Regions from separate parts of the Ferrimonas sp. SCSIO 43195 genome, predicted to be linked through region 1. Evidence: predicted binding sites of a transcription regulator. Region 1 holds the regulator's gene; each other region holds the start of a gene.
The links. Region 1 encodes sigma-54, which starts transcription at its own class of promoters, with help from an activator protein. Its sites were predicted from a motif close to GTTGGCACGNNNNTNGNNT; they were not measured.
Positions count from the first base shown of each region.

Region 1 (4,209 bases):
AGCACACCCAATACGCTGTTGGCGTCGGCGCTCTGGTTGCCATGGATGATCTGAATGTTGGCGTCGTAATTATGGGCCACCTGGGCCAGGCGGGTGGCGGCCCGGGCATGCAGCCCAAGCTTGTTTACCACCCTCAGGGTGCGGGTCAGTTTCATTGGCTGTCGTTGAGTTTCAATTCCCGGTGGCGGACGGAGATGTGTTTCTGGCTCAGCTTAAAGCGGTTTCCCAGTTGCTGGGCGATGTAGACACTGCGATGTTGGCCGCCGGTGCAACCGATGGCCACAGTCAGGTAGGCGCGATTGTTGCGTTCCAGCATCGGCAGCCAGTTTTTCAGGAAACTCTCGGTGTGGTCAATAAAGCGGGCCACTTCGGCTTCCTTGGTGAAATAGCGCTGCACCGGTGCGTCCAGGCCGGTCAGGGGCCTCAGCTTCGGATCCCAGTGAGGATTGGGCAGGAAGCGGACATCGAACACGTAATCGGCGTCCTTGGGGATGCCGTGTTTAAAGCCAAAGGATTCAAACACCAACAACAGGTCCCGTTCGGCCTTGCCCAGCAGGCGGGTGCGAATCTCATCCGCCAGTTGATGCACCGACAGGTTGTCGGTATGGATGCTGTGGTCGGCCAATTGCCGAATCGGCGCCAGCATCTCGGTCTCCGAAGCGATGGCCTGGGCCAGTGAGATGCCGGTCTGCGACAGCGGATGCAGCCGCCGGGTCTCGCTGTAGCGCTTAATCAGGCTGCTGTCGGAGGCATCCAGAAAATAGATTTGCCAGTCGACGCTGTCCGGCAGTCGCTTCAGTTCATCGGGAATGCTTTCTGCCTGCTCTGGCAGGTTGCGAATATCCAGACTGACCGCCAGTGTGGAGCAGCGATCCACCATTTCATTGACCAGGGCCGGCAGCATGCTGGCCGGCAGGTTATCGACGCAGTAGTAGCCCAGGTCTTCCAGAACCCGCAGGGCCACGGATTTGCCTGCGCCGGAGCGGCCGGAGAGGATAATCAGTTTCACGAGGTCACCAGTTGATAGATCTCATGGTCATCGGCCGATTTGCGCAGCGACCGACAGATGTCTTTGTTGTCCAGCACCTTGGCCATGGAGGCCAGGGTCGACAGGTGCTGTTTGCAGTTGTCTTCGGGGACAAACAGGGCAAACAGCAGATCGACGGGTTTGCCGTCGATGGCATCAAAGGGGATCGGCTCGTCGCATTTCACGAATACGGCGATGGCGTGGTCCACGTTCGGCAGGCGGCCGTGGGGCAGGGCGATGCCTTTGCCAATGCCGGTGCTGCCCATCTTTTCCCGGGCCAGCAGGCTTTCAAACAGCTGCTGCGGGTTGACGTCGGTGTAACGCTGGCTGGCCAGCTGAGAAATCAGCTCCAGGGCGCGTTTCTTGCTGGTACCCGGAGCGGCGATGGTGGCACACTCCGGGCTGAGTATCGTCTCAATATCCATGGTCAGTGACGTGAAATTTTCTCTTTATGTTTAAGGACTTGCCTGTCGAGTTTGTCGATCAGACCATCGATGGCGGCGTACATATTGCTGTGGTTGTGGGTGGCATAGACCTCCCGGCCGCTCAGGTGCAATTTGGCTTCCGCGGTTTGCTGCTGTTTTTCCACATTCAGGACCACATGCACGTTGGAGATGTGGTCGAAGTGGCGCTCTAACTTATCGAACTTGGTATGCACATAGTCTCTTAGGGCCGTGGTGATTTCGACGTGGTGGCCGGTCAGGTTAATCTGCATATGGGTTCCTCCTTAGTTAGCCGTTTACAGGCTTTTCCTCTGATTTGAGGGAGCAATAGACAGGGCTTCTCGGTATTTGGCGATGGTGCGCCGTGCGACCTTGATTCCCTGTTCTGCCAGCAGCTCCGCCATCTTACTGTCGCTGAGAGGCTTCCTTGGGTTCTCTGCAGCAACCAATTTTTTAATTAAAGCACGGATTGCGGTGGAGGAGCATTCTCCGCCGTTTTCTGTGCTGACGTGGCTGGAGAAAAAATACTTCAATTCGAAGATGCCACGTGGGGTATGCATGTATTTCTGGGTGGTCACCCGAGAGATGGTGGACTCGTGCATGTCGACCGCTTCGGCGACGTCATTGAGCACCATGGGTTTCATCGCTTCGTCACCGTATTCCAGAAAACCCTGCTGGAACTGAACGATGCAGTTAGCCACCTTCAACAGGGTGTCGTTGCGGCTTTCGAGGCTTTTGATGAACCACTTCGCCTCTTGCAGGTGACCCCGGACAAACTGGCTGTCGGCCTGATTGCGACTGTGGCGACTGAGGGCCGCGTACTGTTCATTGATGCGAATCTTCGGCATGGTCTCCGGGTTCAACTCCACCACCCAGCGGCCTTTTTTCTTTCTGACGGCGACGTCGGGAATGACGTACTGGTCGTTATCGGAGATCAGGGCACTGCCCGGGCGCGGATTCAGGGTCTGAATCAGCTCCATCGACAGCTTCAGCTCCTCTTCGCTGAGGCGGGTTTTGCGCATCATGCCGCGAAAATCCCGGTTGGCCAGCAGATCCATGTGCTCCTGAATCAGCATCTCGGCTTCGGCCTTCCACGGGGTATCGCCGTCAAACTGACTCAGTTGTACCAGCAGGCATTCGCCCAGGTCCCGGGCGCAGACGCCGATGGGATCAAAGCGTTGTACCCGCTTGAGTACCGCTTCCACTTCGTCCAGCTCGACGTCGTCGTCACCCATGGCTTCGAGAATGTCGTCGCTGCTTTGAGTCAGGTAGCCGCGCTCGTCGGTGGCGTCGATGATGGCGATGGCGATGGCGCGGTCGGTGTCCGACATCGGCGTCAGTTCCATCTGCCACAGCAGGTGGTCCTGCAACGAGTCCGAGGTGCTGCCCTGGAACGGCATGTCGTCTTCGCGACTGCCGCTGCTGCTGGAGGTGGGGGCCGAGGTGTAGTACTCGTCCCAGGAGGTGTCGACCTGCAGGTCGTCGGGCATGTCAGTCTGGGACAGGGCTTCGCTGGTGTCGAGGCTGGCGGGCTCTGGGGCCACGTCCAGCTCATTGCCGCTGTCGCTGGCTTCGGGGGCATCCACGTTGGCGGGAGCCGCCAGAAACTCTTCGTCGGCTTCCAACAGCGGGTTGGAGTCCAGCGCCTCCTGGATCTCTTGCTGTAAATCCAGGGTCGACAACTGCAACAGCCGAATGGCCTGCTGCAGCTGCGGGGTCATGGTGAGTTGTTGCCCCAGTTTCAGCTGAAGAGAAGTTTTCATTTACAACAACCCGTCCTTATCCTTGTTTTTGTGTAGTGACATCCAGGTTGCCCTGCCTACCAATTACTATAGCTTGAACTGATCGCCCAAGTATACCGAGCGCACCAGCTTGTTCTCCAGGATGGCGGCTGGCTCACCCTGAGCGATCAACTCACCGTGACTGACGATGTAGGCGTGTTCACACACATCCAGGGTCTCACGCACGTTGTGGTCGGTAATCAGCACGCCCAGGCCCCGGTCTCGCAGGTGTTGGATGATCTTCTTAATGTCGATCACCGAGATGGGATCCACGCCGGCAAAGGGTTCGTCGAGGAGAATGAACTTGGGGTCCGCCGCCAGGGCGCGGGCGATCTCCACCCGGCGCCGTTCGCCGCCGGACAGGCTCATACCGAGGCTGTCGCGGATGTGAGTGATGTTGAACTCCTCCAGCAACTGCTCCAGTTTCTCGACTCGCTGGCTGGTACTCATCCCTTTGCGGGTTTGCAGAACCGCCATCAGGTTGTCGTAGACGGAGAGCTTGCGAAAGATCGACGATTCCTGAGGCAGGTAGCCGATGCCTTTGCGGGCGCGGCTGTGCATCGGCAGCAGGGTGATGTCTTCGCCGTCGATCTGAATGCGGCCGCGGTCGTTTTGTACCAGGCCCACCACCATGTAGAAGGTGGTGGTCTTGCCGGCACCGTTGGGGCCCAGCAGGCCGACGATCTGGCCGGTGCTGACCTCCAGGCCGACATTTTTCACCACTTCCCGGCCCTTATAGGCCTTGGCCAGCTTGTCTGCGGTCAGGGTTGAACGACTCATGGTTGCTGCTCACCTTGCTTAGGGTCTGTCGGTTGCTGTTGCGGGGAGGGCTCAGGTTTGGGGTCCGGCTTAAGATCCGCATCGGCCGGCAGGAAGATGGTGGTGATCTGCTCGTCGCCGCTGCTTTCGGCCAGCAGCTTCTGCTGGTTCAGGTCGTATTGAATGGTATCGCCTTTCA
Region 1 covers NZ_CP072679.1:4,344,214-4,348,422, reverse strand. Annotated here, with positions in the region: gene J8Z22_RS20100 (HPr family phosphocarrier protein) at 1-155, opposite strand, end outside; gene rapZ (RNase adapter RapZ) at 152-1,009, opposite strand; gene ptsN (PTS IIA-like nitrogen regulatory protein PtsN) at 1,006-1,452, opposite strand; gene hpf (ribosome hibernation promoting factor) at 1,455-1,742, opposite strand; gene J8Z22_RS20080 (RNA polymerase factor sigma-54) at 1,767-3,233, opposite strand; gene lptB (LPS export ABC transporter ATP-binding protein) at 3,300-4,031, opposite strand; gene lptA (lipopolysaccharide transport periplasmic protein LptA) at 4,028-4,209, opposite strand, start outside.

Region 2 (4,209 bases), 1.6 Mb from region 1:
AGTTTGAAAGTGAACTGACCGGCCGTGGTTAATCCAGAACTTCTGCAGTTAATCGATGCCCAGCAAGGGCGTCTACAACAACTGCAACAGCTGCTGCAACAAGAACACCAGGCTTTGGTGGAGCGAGACGCGGATGCCATCGAATCGCTACTGCGGGAGAAGCTGGCACAGCTGGACGCCATTAATGCGGCAGACACGGCTCTGGCCGGCCACCCGGATGTGGCGCAACTGGCCAATGATGCCGAGGCCCGTCAGGGCATTGAACAATGCCGTTCGGTGCTGACGCAATGCCAGATGTTCAATCAACAAAACAGTCAGCTGGCGGACCAGACCCTGGCCAGCCTCAGTCGGCTGCAGCAGATCCTCAATAGCACCAAAAGCGCCAACTCTCTGACCTATAACCAGTCAGGCACCACCAGCAGCGGCAACCGCCTGGGCAAGGCCATCAAGGCCTGATCACCCGGCGCTGTTTCGCCGCCCCCCTAGACATCACCGTTACCGACTCTGTCCCCTGGCCCGAACCAGATCCTGAGGCTGCCACGCGGTGTAACTGGCACCGGTCTGCAACCGGCCGATGGCCTGCTCCCGCTGAACCTGCTCCACCAGCAAACGGTCTTCCTTGCCATTTTGCTGGGGCCACCAGCTTTGCTGATCCTGTTGTCGGCTCTGCAGGGTCAGTCGATCCCCGACCCGCACTCCATGACGGCTGCCCAGGTTAAAGGTGACCCGCTCGCCGTTAACCGCCAGCACCCGGCCGTTTAACGGGCGGCAGCGCAGGGTGGCATCCAGATCCTGGGCCATCTGAGTCACGGTCTGACGAATCTGCTGACCGTATTCACTGTTCCAGAACTGACTGCTGGCGATGTTGACGGCATCGGTGCGCTCGTAGGGCCAGTCGCCCTGGGCCCGGTAGCGGTTTTGCCACACCAACTGGCCACTGAGACCGTCGTACACCGACAGATCGGCACCGAAGTAGCGGTTACGATCGTAAGAAAACCAGCCCAGAAGCGGCTTGTGGGGGTCCACCGTCACATCATCGATTCGCACTACCGCGATGTACTGGCTGTTGTCCTTGATGGTCAACTCCTGCGCCCAGGCCCCCTGATACTGTTGATTGAGCTGATTCGAATCAAAACTGATGTCCGGGCGCAAATGGGCAAACAGGGAACGCGCTTCCCCATTAAGGGTGTTGGCCAGTAAGCGACTGACCGCGGCATCAAACTCATACAGGCTGCCCGGAACCAATTGCTCCCGGTGCACCACCTGCGCCCGAGGCACGGTGATTGCCTGACGGAATCCGGCGCCGTCGCACTGACTGCCGATACTGCGAACGTCGGCCTGCAGCGTCACTTCCAGAACGTCGTCACGAACGTGTTCGGCAATCACCTGATACTGACCGACCTGGCTCAGCGGTTCGCTGCCCTGACTCAGCACCCCGTTATTGAGAGTTTCCACCACCATGGTGTCGCCACTGGCCTGGCTCAGGGCGTTGTTGATCGCCTGCTGACGGGCCTGTTCCATCCCCTGCCCCGCCACGGGAGCGGTTCCGGTTAATGTCGTCCATTGTCCCCAGGCTGGCATGCCCAGACAGCCGGCCAGGAGCAGAGCGGTGGTTCGCCGATTGATCATCTGTCGTGTTCCTCGATGCAGTTGGCGTAAATAATGCAATGCTCGTGCCGACAATGGCAATTAAAGCCCTGGAGTTTTAGGCCGATAAGCCATTAACAAACGATGCGCCTGACAGGCGCCCTTAATACGGAGACAGTGATGAAAGCGGCTATTGGTGTTCTGTTCCTGCTACTGACGGCCTGTGCTGCCCCACCGGAGCCCCCATTGCCGGACTACTCCGACAGCGGCAAAGGTTTGCCGCACAGCAGTGCCCTTATTCACCTGTCCGCACGCATTGCCGAAGATCTGGAGCGCAACCACGACCTGTTGAATAAACGACAGCTGATCGCCGTCACCACCCCGGTGTGGCTGAACAACATCAACGCCAGCGGCCGCTTGCCCCGGCAACTCGGTGAAGGGCTGTTGTCGGCCCTGCACCAGCGGGGCTTCAACCTGGTGGAGCTCAACAGCAGCAAACAGATTCGGGTCTCTGAGCAGGGCAACCTGATTCTCAGTCGCGATTATCAGCGCCTGGAGGCCAATCTGCCGGTCAATCAGGTGCTGGTTGCCACCCTGAGCCAGGACAGCGATGGGGTCATCATCAACACCCGGCTGGTGGACATTGCCAATAACCGGGTGGTATCGACCTCTCAGGCGTTTCTGTCCTGGCAGGAGTCCGCCGGCTATCTGGAGCCCAGCTACAGCGTGACGGAACAGCAGGGTCAGTTGATTCGCGATGAACAACCGGGTCGCACCCCGGTAAGAGAGGTTACCCCATGAGAAGCTGGATCCTTGCCGTCGCTCTGGTCATGGCCGGTTGCCAGAACAACGCCTACGTCGAGTACGAGACGGTGGCCCCAACCTCATTCCCAATCCTGACCGCCAAGGGCATTGCTCCGATCTCGTCGCAACAAGGAGACACGCCCGCTCTGCGCCAACAGCAGGCGATGCGAGCCGCCAAGTTGGATGCCTACCGGGAATTGGCGGAACAGATCTACGGAGTCAGGGTGTCGGGTACCAGCGCCATCGATCAGCAACTGCTGCAGGGGGATCGATTTGAGACTCAAATCGACGGCCTGGTGCGCGGCGCGGAAGTGGTTCGAATCTATCCGGTGGGGGACAATTACGTGGCGGAATTGAAGCTGGATTATGAGAAAGTCTGGCAACTGTTTCAGCAGGCGCCGAAACAGCGAATAAAAAGTGTGGTGTACTACTGACACCAAAATCGAACACTCTTCCCACAAAAACCCCACAAAAAAGGAGGCCATCGCCTCCTTTTTGTGATCTGGGTTCGAGTGCGCTCAGTTGTTAATCAAACCTCTGCCACTCTCCCCGCTCGATTTTTGTAAACACTCTGCGCAGTAACTTGGCCATATTCAGGTATCGGGCCGACGCGCCGAAAGGGGCGATTTGTTCACCGGCCGCCACCATTTTCGAGCGCAAATCATCACACCATACCAACAAAGGCTTAGGCAAGGGTTGTTGAGACCGCCAGCCTAACCAGAACAGTCCCTGCAGGGGTAAGCTCAATAAAAACAAGCCACTGGCTATTGCCTGGGGCAAGCTGGTGGCCCCCATGGATTGGTACTGAAGCCAGAAGCAAAACACCGCAATTGGAGGCATGACTCGAATCGCCAACTCGGTGGCACGGATGACCCGATGCTCCGGAAACAACGGCGCCAGCTGGGCGGCTTTCGGCCACTCCTTCATGTAGTCATTGCCACATCGCAATGTTTCAAAAAAGGTCATGCTTCACTCTCCTATGGACAACGCGAGACTGATCACAGATTTGTTAAGTGTAACACGTCCTGATTCTGCTTCTTGAGAAAAGTTCGGGTAAAATGGTCATACCTTTTTTACGAGGGTGGCTGCAATTCAGCCGAATAACCGCCGATTCCCGTGGCCGAGTTCACGTTCTTCAGCGGTCTATACTGTATTGGCTTACCCTCTTCAGTCGCTATCGACTTATACGCCCAGAGTGCGTAGTCGGTTGTTCGCATGTATATCACTTAGGTGTTTGAATAATGAGCAAACTTGTTCTGGTTCTTAACTGCGGTAGCTCCTCTCTGAAGTTCGCTGTAATCGATGCTACTTCAGGTGACGAGTATCTGTCCGGATTGGCCGAATGTTTCAATCTGGAAGACGCGCGTATCAAATGGAAGCTGGATGGCAACAAGGGCGAAGCCGCTCTGGGTGCCGGCGCAGCCCACACCGAGGCTCTGGACTACATCGTAAACACCATTCTGGCCAGCAAGCCAGAACTGGCTGAGCAACTGGTTGCCATCGGCCACCGTATCGTTCACGGCGGTGAGAAGTACACCAAGTCCATGCTGGCCACTGACGAAGTGATTGCCGGTATCGAAGAGTGTGCCGCCCTGGCTCCATTGCACAACCCTGCTCACCTGATCGGTATTCGTGCTGCTAAAGCCGCTTTCGCCGAGCTGCCTCAGGTTGTGGTATTCGATACCGCGTTCCACCAGACTATGCCTAAGACTGCTTACGCATACGCCATCCCACAGAACCTGTACCGCGACCACGGCATCCGTCGTTACGGCGCCCACGGCACCAGCCACCTGTTCGTTTCCCAAGAAGCCGCCAAGG
Region 2 covers NZ_CP072679.1:1,162,142-1,166,350, reverse strand. Annotated here, with positions in the region: gene flgM (flagellar biosynthesis anti-sigma factor FlgM) at 1-32, shown strand, start outside; gene flgN (flagellar export chaperone FlgN) at 25-456, shown strand; gene J8Z22_RS05720 (flagellar assembly protein T N-terminal domain-containing protein) at 496-1,629, opposite strand; gene J8Z22_RS05715 (FlgO family outer membrane protein) at 1,768-2,388, shown strand; gene J8Z22_RS05710 (LPP20 family lipoprotein) at 2,385-2,825, shown strand; gene yfbV (terminus macrodomain insulation protein YfbV) at 2,917-3,357, opposite strand; gene J8Z22_RS05700 (acetate kinase) at 3,630-4,209, shown strand, end outside.
Region 2: a site for sigma-54 is predicted at 1,663-1,681, ahead of J8Z22_RS05720 (flagellar assembly protein T N-terminal domain-containing protein). Genes of this name have one in related genera too.

Region 3 (4,209 bases), 530 kb from region 1:
TGACTGAAATACCACTTAATTCATGAACTTAAATGAAAACACCTGTTCGAATTTCGTCAATCTTCGGCCCTTTATCCTACACGCTTGTAAGAGATCTCGCACAAAGGCGATCAGCAAGACTGGGCCAATTCATCCTCACCCGTCTGGGTGCAGTACATTAATTGGCCGCTTACGTCAGCCACGGTCACTTTCTGAAGTCGCTTGAAGCCTTTTTGTTCAAACAGAGCTTCGTGTTCCTGCTGAGACACAAACACCGCCAAGCCATCCACTTCGTGATCGGCCATCAGTTCGATCAGAGACTGCACCACCTGCGCCCCCAGTCCTTTACGTTGATGCTGCGGGTGTACCGCAATCAACTGCAGCAACCAATAGTTGTCGGTGGGCAGCAACCGCTTCAGTTCATCTTCACGCTCAATCCAGTTGCGAGTTGGCGTCCAGCCGGTACCCAAGGCCATTTTCAGGCGCCAGTACCAGTAGCGGCTCTCGCCCTGGGGATACTCTTTATCCACCACACAGGCGACGCCCACCAGCACATCTTCCAAGTAAAAACCGATCACCTTCTGCTGGTGATGCCACAACTCATTCAACTCTTCGCGCATGGCGGCCCGCAGCTTCTGGCCATAGCTTTGTCGACCGAAAGCCTGCTGAAAAAACAGATCATCGTGGTAGGCGTTGTACAACAGCGACGCCGCCACCCTTAACTCTTCTGCCGTCAGATACACCGCTTTTACGGCACTCACTTGCTCACTCTGCATCCATCCTCTCCCAACAAATGCATCATCGCTCACCTCGGCCTCCACTCCGCATCAGGTCATGCCAGGCCACGCCTCGATTCGTCGCCGTTATGACGGAGTGAAGAGCACCAATGACTCTACTAGTTATAAACCCTCCTTTGATAACACAAGATGAGGGATTGGGATACCCCAACCAAAGCACGAGCGAATCCGAATGACGACAATTTAGCGGGTCGGCGCTCGCCGAAGGCGGTTTTGGCCAACTACACTTCATCACACAACGATTTGGGAGCCGTTAATCATGGACACCACTCAAGCCACCCTGCCCCACCTGTTTGAGCAGTTGGGACTGCCCAGCAGCGAGCAAGCCATCAATCAGTTTATTCAGGCCCACCCCCTGGATAGAGCCACGCCCCTGGAGCAAGCGCCGTTCTGGACCGCAGCCCAATCAAGCTTTCTCAGTGAAGAGCGCAATCGCGATGCCCAGTGGAGCGAAGTTATCGATACCCTGGATACCCTGCTGCATAAATAGGCCAGCACAACGACAAGCGCCGGCACGAGGCCGGCGCATTAATACATACAAGCCGTGCTTAGATGGCGTTGTGGTAGGCCTTATCCCCCCAGCCAACCACCTTGCCCTGCTCCAGCACCACCGCCGTGCACTCCTCTTTGGTGGTCTTGCCATCCCCCTTGGTGCGGTGGGTACGATAGAACAGCACCTGCACGTCCTTATCGTCCTGACGATAAAACTCATTAAATTCGGCCGTCCCCAACAGTGCCACCACCTGGTCAACACTCATGCCCGGGCTCAGCTGTGACAGCTTCTTGCGATTCTCTTTCTCCAGCTTAGCCCAGTGACTGCTGGAATCGCTGTCCCAGCTGTCTGACTCCCAGCCGTCACCGCCAACGGCTACCACACAACCACTCAAACCGAACGCCGCCGCCACGACCATGGGCAACAAAACTTTAGATTGCATCTCTGTCTCCTTGAGGAATGATCAGTACCACCTACTAGGAGCAAGTCCTTTGCCAACTATTTAACCAATTGAAAACAAACGGGTAATCAATTTTAACTTGTGGTGGAGTGATAAAATCCGCCACACTGTTGGCTAAAATCACTAACAGTTAGGCTGACCCAACAGGTTGAGGAGGCCCTTATGGATTCCCAGATACAACAGGCACTTGGCCGCCTGCATCGACAGGGGCAAACGGTGTCTCTGGCCACCCTCAAAGGCCAGTTAAGCGGCAGCTACCCGATGCCGGTGTTGATTCAGGCCATCAAACACTACAAGCAGAATCCGGACTCGGTGCTGCAGCTGTCGCCCGAGGTCACTGATGTGCCCCCCGTTGCCGAGCCGGACGATCGCCTCGCCCGGCTGGAACGCCAGATCCAGGCGTTAACCGCCCGAATCGAACAGCTGGAGGCCGAGCGGCGCTAACTCAGCGGATGGCGCTGGAGCCAGCGACCGTAATGAATCAGGCCAGCGGTGGTCACCAAGCCCACCGCGGCCATCAGATACCACACCAGCCCCACCTGACCGGATTGATACAGCTGCTCGGTCAGCACCGAGGCGCTGAATCCGGTCTGCTGCTGCAGATGCTGAAAATACTCCCCCTGAGGAATACCACTGAGCTGCGCCGCCGTCATGCCATGCTGAGCCAGTGCCTCCCTTGCCAGCGTCTCCTTGGCCCCCCAGGCATCGTAAACCCGTGGCCCGATGATCGACTCCGCCACCCAGCCAATACCATAGGGCAGCTCTTTAAACCCCAGATACATCGCCTTTTTGTCATCGGGCGCCAGATTGCCGATGAACTTGGAGGAGGTGGGGCTGGCCAGCATCTCGCCGGAGGAGAACACCAGCACCGCCAGCACGATGATCCAGGCGTAGGTGGACAGCCCCAGGGTCAGCAGTCCCAACGAACATAACAGGGTGCCAGTTACCAGCGACGGCACCGTGCCGATGCGGCCGGCCACCGCCGCATACAGGAAGCACACCAGCATGATCATGCCAAAGTTGATGTTCATGATCCCCTCCGGCAACACCGCCAGGGTATCGGGGTCGATGGCCAGAATGGCCTGCATCAGCGCTCCTGGCTCGGCCCCACCAAACAGGCTGCTCACCAGGGTGCGGGTGTCGACCCAATCTCGAATGTACACCGGCAGCACGTCAAACAGGGCCATGAACATAAACCAGAAGCCGGAGAACAGCAGGGTGTACCTCAGCAGGTGGGGTTGTCGAATCTCCCGCCAGGCGCTGCGCCACATGCCGCTCTGATGCGACACCGCCCGTCGCTGCGCCTTACCCGGTTCCCGGTAGGTCAGCAGCAACAGGAAATTAAGGCTGATGATGGCCGCACAGGCAAAGAACAATTTATCCCAGGCCAGGATTCGCATCTGAGCCGCTAAAATCGGCCCCAACCAGCCGCCAATGTTGACCATCTGGTAAAACAGGCCCCAGGCCATGGCCGAGTTCTCCCGGGTCGAGCACTTAACCAGGGTGCCCTGAATGCCGGGTTTAAAGATGCCGGTGCCAAACGCCAGGGTCGCCGCCCCCAGCAAAAAGCCCCAGAACGACGGGAACAACGCCATGAGCAGATAAGCCGCAATCTTAATCACCGTCGACAGGGCGATGGTTTCCTTGTAGCCGATGCGATCGGCGGTGGCACCGAAGAACACCGGCACAAAGGACTGAAACAGGGCCCAGGCCAGCAAAATCCAGCTGAAGTCGGTCATGGTCAGGCCAAGGCCGCCGGCGGATTGCGCATCGGTGGCATAGATACTGGCGGTGGTTTTGACGCCATAGAAGGCCAGTCGCTCCACCAGTTCCATGCCACCGACCACCCAGAATACGTAACCGAGACTGGCGATGGCGGCACCGATCCCCAGTTTACTGGCGTCGTTCCAGCCACCTGAAGCGGGTTGGGTCATCCTTGAACTCTCATATTTTAGAATAAAGTATACAACCTAGCGATTGCGGCCCCCAGGTACAAGCTTGCCGTCACCGCCAACGCCGTTATAATGGCCGCCCCAACCCAACCGGAGTCCCTCATGTACTTGGTAGAACTGCGTTTCGAATGCTTTGATGACACCACCCTGTCTCAGGTGGAGTACGCCATCAATCAGCTGGTGGAAGCCTGGCGCGCCAATGGCCAGATCCTGGGAAAAGAGTTCCCGGTGATGCAGAACCAGGCCGAGTTTCGACTGCGGGCCCTGTGCCCGGAAGAGGACAGCCTGCATCCGAGGTTTCACTCCGACTGGGTCAAACAACGGCTGGATAAGTTGGCCGATGCCAGCCTGACCCGCCCCCGCCTCAAAGTGCTGGGGCGCGACATCAACAGCGAAGCCAGCTCACCGGTGCTGCCCACTAATTGGCAACTGCTGTACACCACCTACGTGCACACCTGCTCACCGCTGCGGGATGGTGAAACCATGATGCCGGTGCCCCTTTACCGGTTGCCGGCAACCTTTAACGGC
Region 3 covers NZ_CP072679.1:3,811,356-3,815,564, forward strand. Annotated here, with positions in the region: gene J8Z22_RS17565 (N-acetyltransferase) at 111-755, opposite strand; gene J8Z22_RS17570 (DUF2789 domain-containing protein) at 1,036-1,266, shown strand; gene J8Z22_RS17575 (DUF3192 domain-containing protein) at 1,325-1,711, opposite strand; gene J8Z22_RS17580 (hypothetical protein) at 1,892-2,173, shown strand; gene J8Z22_RS17585 (MFS transporter) at 2,170-3,663, opposite strand; gene J8Z22_RS17590 (Zn-ribbon-containing protein) at 3,784-4,209, shown strand, end outside.
Region 3: a site for sigma-54 is predicted at 1,750-1,768, ahead of J8Z22_RS17575 (DUF3192 domain-containing protein). Genes of this name have one in related genera too.

Region 4 (4,209 bases), 1.6 Mb from region 1:
CCATTTCTCACCGCGAATCACCAGGTTGCCGTTGGACAGCACCTGCAACACGTTGACCGAGATGGAGCCATCGAGGCTGTTGCTCTGATCCGCATCCGCCTCCTTGGACAAGTCCAGTTTCTCTTTGTAGTTCAGGTCGATGGTCTGGCCATTAATGGTGATTGGCGCACCGCCAGCACTGATGGGGTCTAGGCTCATGGAGTTGTCTTTGGACATCTCGTTGGTGGCACTTTTCTTGGCCTTGGTGGATTCCACCAGATTCACGGTGATCACATCACCGACCCGGTGAGCCTTAATGTCGGAGTACAGCTCGTTGGAGAAGGTATCCTGGTAGATGGAGCCCGTGGTCACCACCTGAGTTGGCGGCAGGTCCGGATACACCGGCGCATAGTAGGGATCATCGGGCAGCGGGCCGCCCGGGGTAGTGCATCCGGCCAGCGCCAGCAGGCTGGCGGCCACAATCAGGACTCTCATCACGGCTCCTTACAGCTGCTGGTTGAGGTTGGCCAGCATCTGGTCAACGGTGGAGATCACTTTGGAGTTCATCTCATACACCCGCTGGGCTTCAATCATGTTCACCAGTTCTTCGGTCACATTGACGTTGGAAGTCTCCAGTGCCCCCTGGCGAATGGAACCCAGGCCGTCGAGGCTGGGCACCCCGGCAATGGGGGCACCGCTGGCACCGGTTTCCAGAAACAGGTTCTGACCGATGGGCTCGAGGCCGCTGGCATTGACGAAGTTACTGATCTCAATCTGACCCACCACCACGTTCTCTGCCACGCCCGGGGTGCGAACCGACACCTCCCCCTCGGCCGAGACACTGATGGACTGAGTGTCTTCGGGAATCACAATGCCTGGATCCAGTACGTAGCCAGAACCCGGGGTCACCATCTGCCCCTCTTCGTCCAGAGTGAACTGACCGTTACGCGAGTAAGCGATGGTGCCGTCCGGCATCTGAATCTGGAAAAACCCCGGACCATCGATCATCAGATCCAGGCTGTTGTCCGTGGTCAGCATGTTGCCCTGAGAGAAGATTCGCTGGGTGGCCGCCACCTTGGTACCCGCCCCCAGGGTCAGACCGTTGGGCAGCTCGGTGTTCTGGGCACTGATGCCGCCGGCCTGGTTGATGGTCTGGTACAGGAGATCTTCAAACACCGCCCGGCTTTTCTTGTAGCCGACGGTGCTGGCGTTGGCCAGATTGTTGGAGATGTTGGCGATTTCTGTTTGCTGGGCATCGAGGCCCGTCTTGCTAATCCAAAGTGCCGGTTGCATGTTGCTGTCCCTTTAATCTGGTTACACCCGCAAGAGTTTTGCGGCTGACCTGTCATTCTCTTCTGCGGTTTTCATCATCTTCAGTTGCATATCAAACTGGCGCTGCATCTCAATCATGCCCACCAGTTCGTGCACTGGACTTACGTTGCTGCCTTCTACGGCACCACTGAGCAGTTCCACCTCGACATCGGTCTGATAGGCAGCCCCTTCCAGGTTACGGAACAGGCCGTCTTCGCCCTTGGTGAGTGAAGTCAGAGGCGGATTCACCAACTGCAGCTGGGCCACCTCTTCCATGGCATTGGCCGGCGCCCCCTGGGGACGGACGGTAATGATGCCGTTGGAGGCAATCTCAACCTTCTCGATGGGCAGCGGCAACAGGATGGGGCCATTTTCTCCCATGATGGGTTGCCCCTGAGAGTTCATCAGCAAGCCACTCTCATCAATCTGCAACGAGCCGTTGCGATTGAGCGCCTCTTTGCCTTCGGCATCTTCCACCACGAACCAGCCTTCATTCTTGATGGCAACGTCAAGATCGCGATTGGTGGTTTGAATGGAGCCGGCATCGAAATTGGTGGCCGGACGCTCGGTCATGGCAAACACTCGAGTCGGTAAGCCTTCACCGTATGCCTGCATGCTGCGGGCCTGATGCAAGTCTGCCTTGAACGCATCGGTGCGGGCATTGGCCAGGTTGTTGGCATGCACCCCGAGGGCATTCATGTTCTGGCTGGCACCGGTTGCGGCGATGTAGAGCATGTTATCCAAAAGTGACTCCAATGAGGACGCTTGCTGTGGTTAGCCTGGATAAATGCAATTGCTATGCCAAAACGAAAGGGGCGGTTTTATGGCGGTTCAGGGGCGGTTAAGAAAAATCGACGGCCGGGAGGGGAAAAGGGTTGCCGCCCCGATGGCCGGGGCGGCAATCTGAGATTATCGGATTTGCAGGATGTTCTGTTGCAGCTGGTTGGCAATGTCCAGCGCTCGGGAGTTGGCCTGGAAGTTACGCTGAGCACTGATCAGATCCACCAGCTCGGTGGTCAGATCGGTGTTGGACTGCTCCAGCGCCGCGGAGTTAACGCTGCCAAAGGTGCCGGTGTTGGGCTCACCAATCAGCGCCTCACCGGAAGCCTGACTCTGCTTCCAGGAGGTGTTGCCCTGCTGAGACAACCCCTGCTCATTGGCAAATCGGGCCAGGGCCACCTTACCCAGCGCCACCTCGGTGCCGTTGGAATAGGTGGCAGCAATAAGACCGTCAGAGGCAACTTCGACGTTAGTCAGGCGGCCCACGGTGGCGCCATCCTGCTTCAACTGAGTCACTTCAAACGATGAGGCGTACTGAGTCGGGTTATCAAAGCGCAGCTCTACCCGCTGAGTGCCATCGGCACCGGGGCCGATAACGCCGGCACCGGTATTGCCCAAGGCCACACTCTGAATCATGGTGGGGTTCGAGCCGATGTAGTTACCGGTGTCGTCAAAGCTCAGCACGGCACCGGTGTGGCCGGAGCCGTTAACCGCCGCCACATTCTGCCTATCGGTACCACCGGGAGGCAGGGTGATCACGCCGTCGCCGTCGACGTCCTGATCCCAGGTGCCGTTGGTGGTGGCACCACCGGCGTCACCAATATTGACCGGCTTGTCGTCCATGGTCATGAAGGTGATCCACTGGTTGTTGTTGTTCAGCGCCCCGCCCGGTGGTTTAACGAAGTACTGGGTCATGATGTGTGGCTCACCCAGGGAGTCGTACACCGTCACCGAGGTGGCGTTGTTGTAGGTGGTGGGATCCGCGGCATCGAAGTTAGCCGGATCATGGGTCACATCCCCCGCCGGCAGGTTCATGGACATGTTGACCAGAGAGGTTTGGGTCGGCTGACCGGCGGTCTGCGGGATCTGCACCGGAGTGGTCGTGGAGATGCTCACCGACTGCACCGAGCCGTCATCGTTTACCGGCAACGCCATCAGGTAGTTGCCCTGAGAGTCCACCATGAAGTTCTGATCATTGAGCTTAAAAGCACCGGCGCGGGTGAAGCTGTAATCCTGGGAGCCAAACTCCGAGGTGGTGACAAACATGCCGTTGCCGTTGATGGCCAGATCCAGGGCGTTGTTGGTGAACTGCAACGAGCCCTGGTGGAACTGCTGTGCCACTTCGGAGGTGGCCACACCACTACCCACATTGGTCTTGCTGTTGGTGAACAGCGAGTTCGAGTAGACGTCGGCAAACTCCGCCCGGGATTCCTTGAAGCCAATGGTGTTGACGTTGGCAATGTTGTTAGAAGTGGTATCCAGATCCTTCTGGGCGGCGTTCAGGCCGCTGAGTGAGATATTAAAAGACATGCTTTTTCCTCTTGATTACCCTTCTGCGACTGCCAATACATCAGCAAGCTTGATGCCGCCAACACCGCGCAGATTAAGGACTGTATCGAAATTTGCTCCGCCCAGCGTGACACTGCTGACGTGGGCGTAGGTAAATACGGGCAGGGTCTCGGTCTTGCCACCGACCAGGGCCTCTGCGGTAAAGCTGTAGTTGCCCGCTGGCAACTTTTTGCCATCGGCATTGTTGCCGTCCCAGTTGAAGTCGACGTTGCCGCCGCTGCCCGCAGGCACCTCCAAGGTGCGAACAATCTGCCCGGCCGAATCCTTAACCTTGACGGTCATGGTGCCGGCGCCGGCAGGGGCGGCAATGACACCGGCAACCGGGTTAACGCCGTCGCTGCTGCCGGTATCCGAGGGGATCAACACCTTCTGCCCCACCAGGCTGCTGGCTTCCAGCGCCTGGGAAGAGGTCATGGAGGCGTTCATGTTCTTGATCTCTTCGTTGAGGGTGCCAATGCCATCGACGGTGGCAAACGACGACATCTGAGAGATCATCTGATCGTTGTCCACCGGCTTAAAGGGGTCCTGCATCGACAACTGCTGTGACAGCAGGGAGAAAAAATCTTCCTG
Region 4 covers NZ_CP072679.1:1,170,308-1,174,516, reverse strand. Annotated here, with positions in the region: gene flgH (flagellar basal body L-ring protein FlgH) at 1-477, opposite strand, end outside; gene flgG (flagellar basal-body rod protein FlgG) at 484-1,272, opposite strand; gene J8Z22_RS05770 (flagellar basal body rod protein FlgF) at 1,294-2,034, opposite strand; gene flgE (flagellar hook protein FlgE) at 2,200-3,600, opposite strand; gene J8Z22_RS05760 (flagellar hook assembly protein FlgD) at 3,616-4,209, opposite strand, start outside.
Region 4: a site for sigma-54 is predicted at 2,078-2,096, ahead of J8Z22_RS05770 (flagellar basal body rod protein FlgF). Genes of this name have one in related genera too.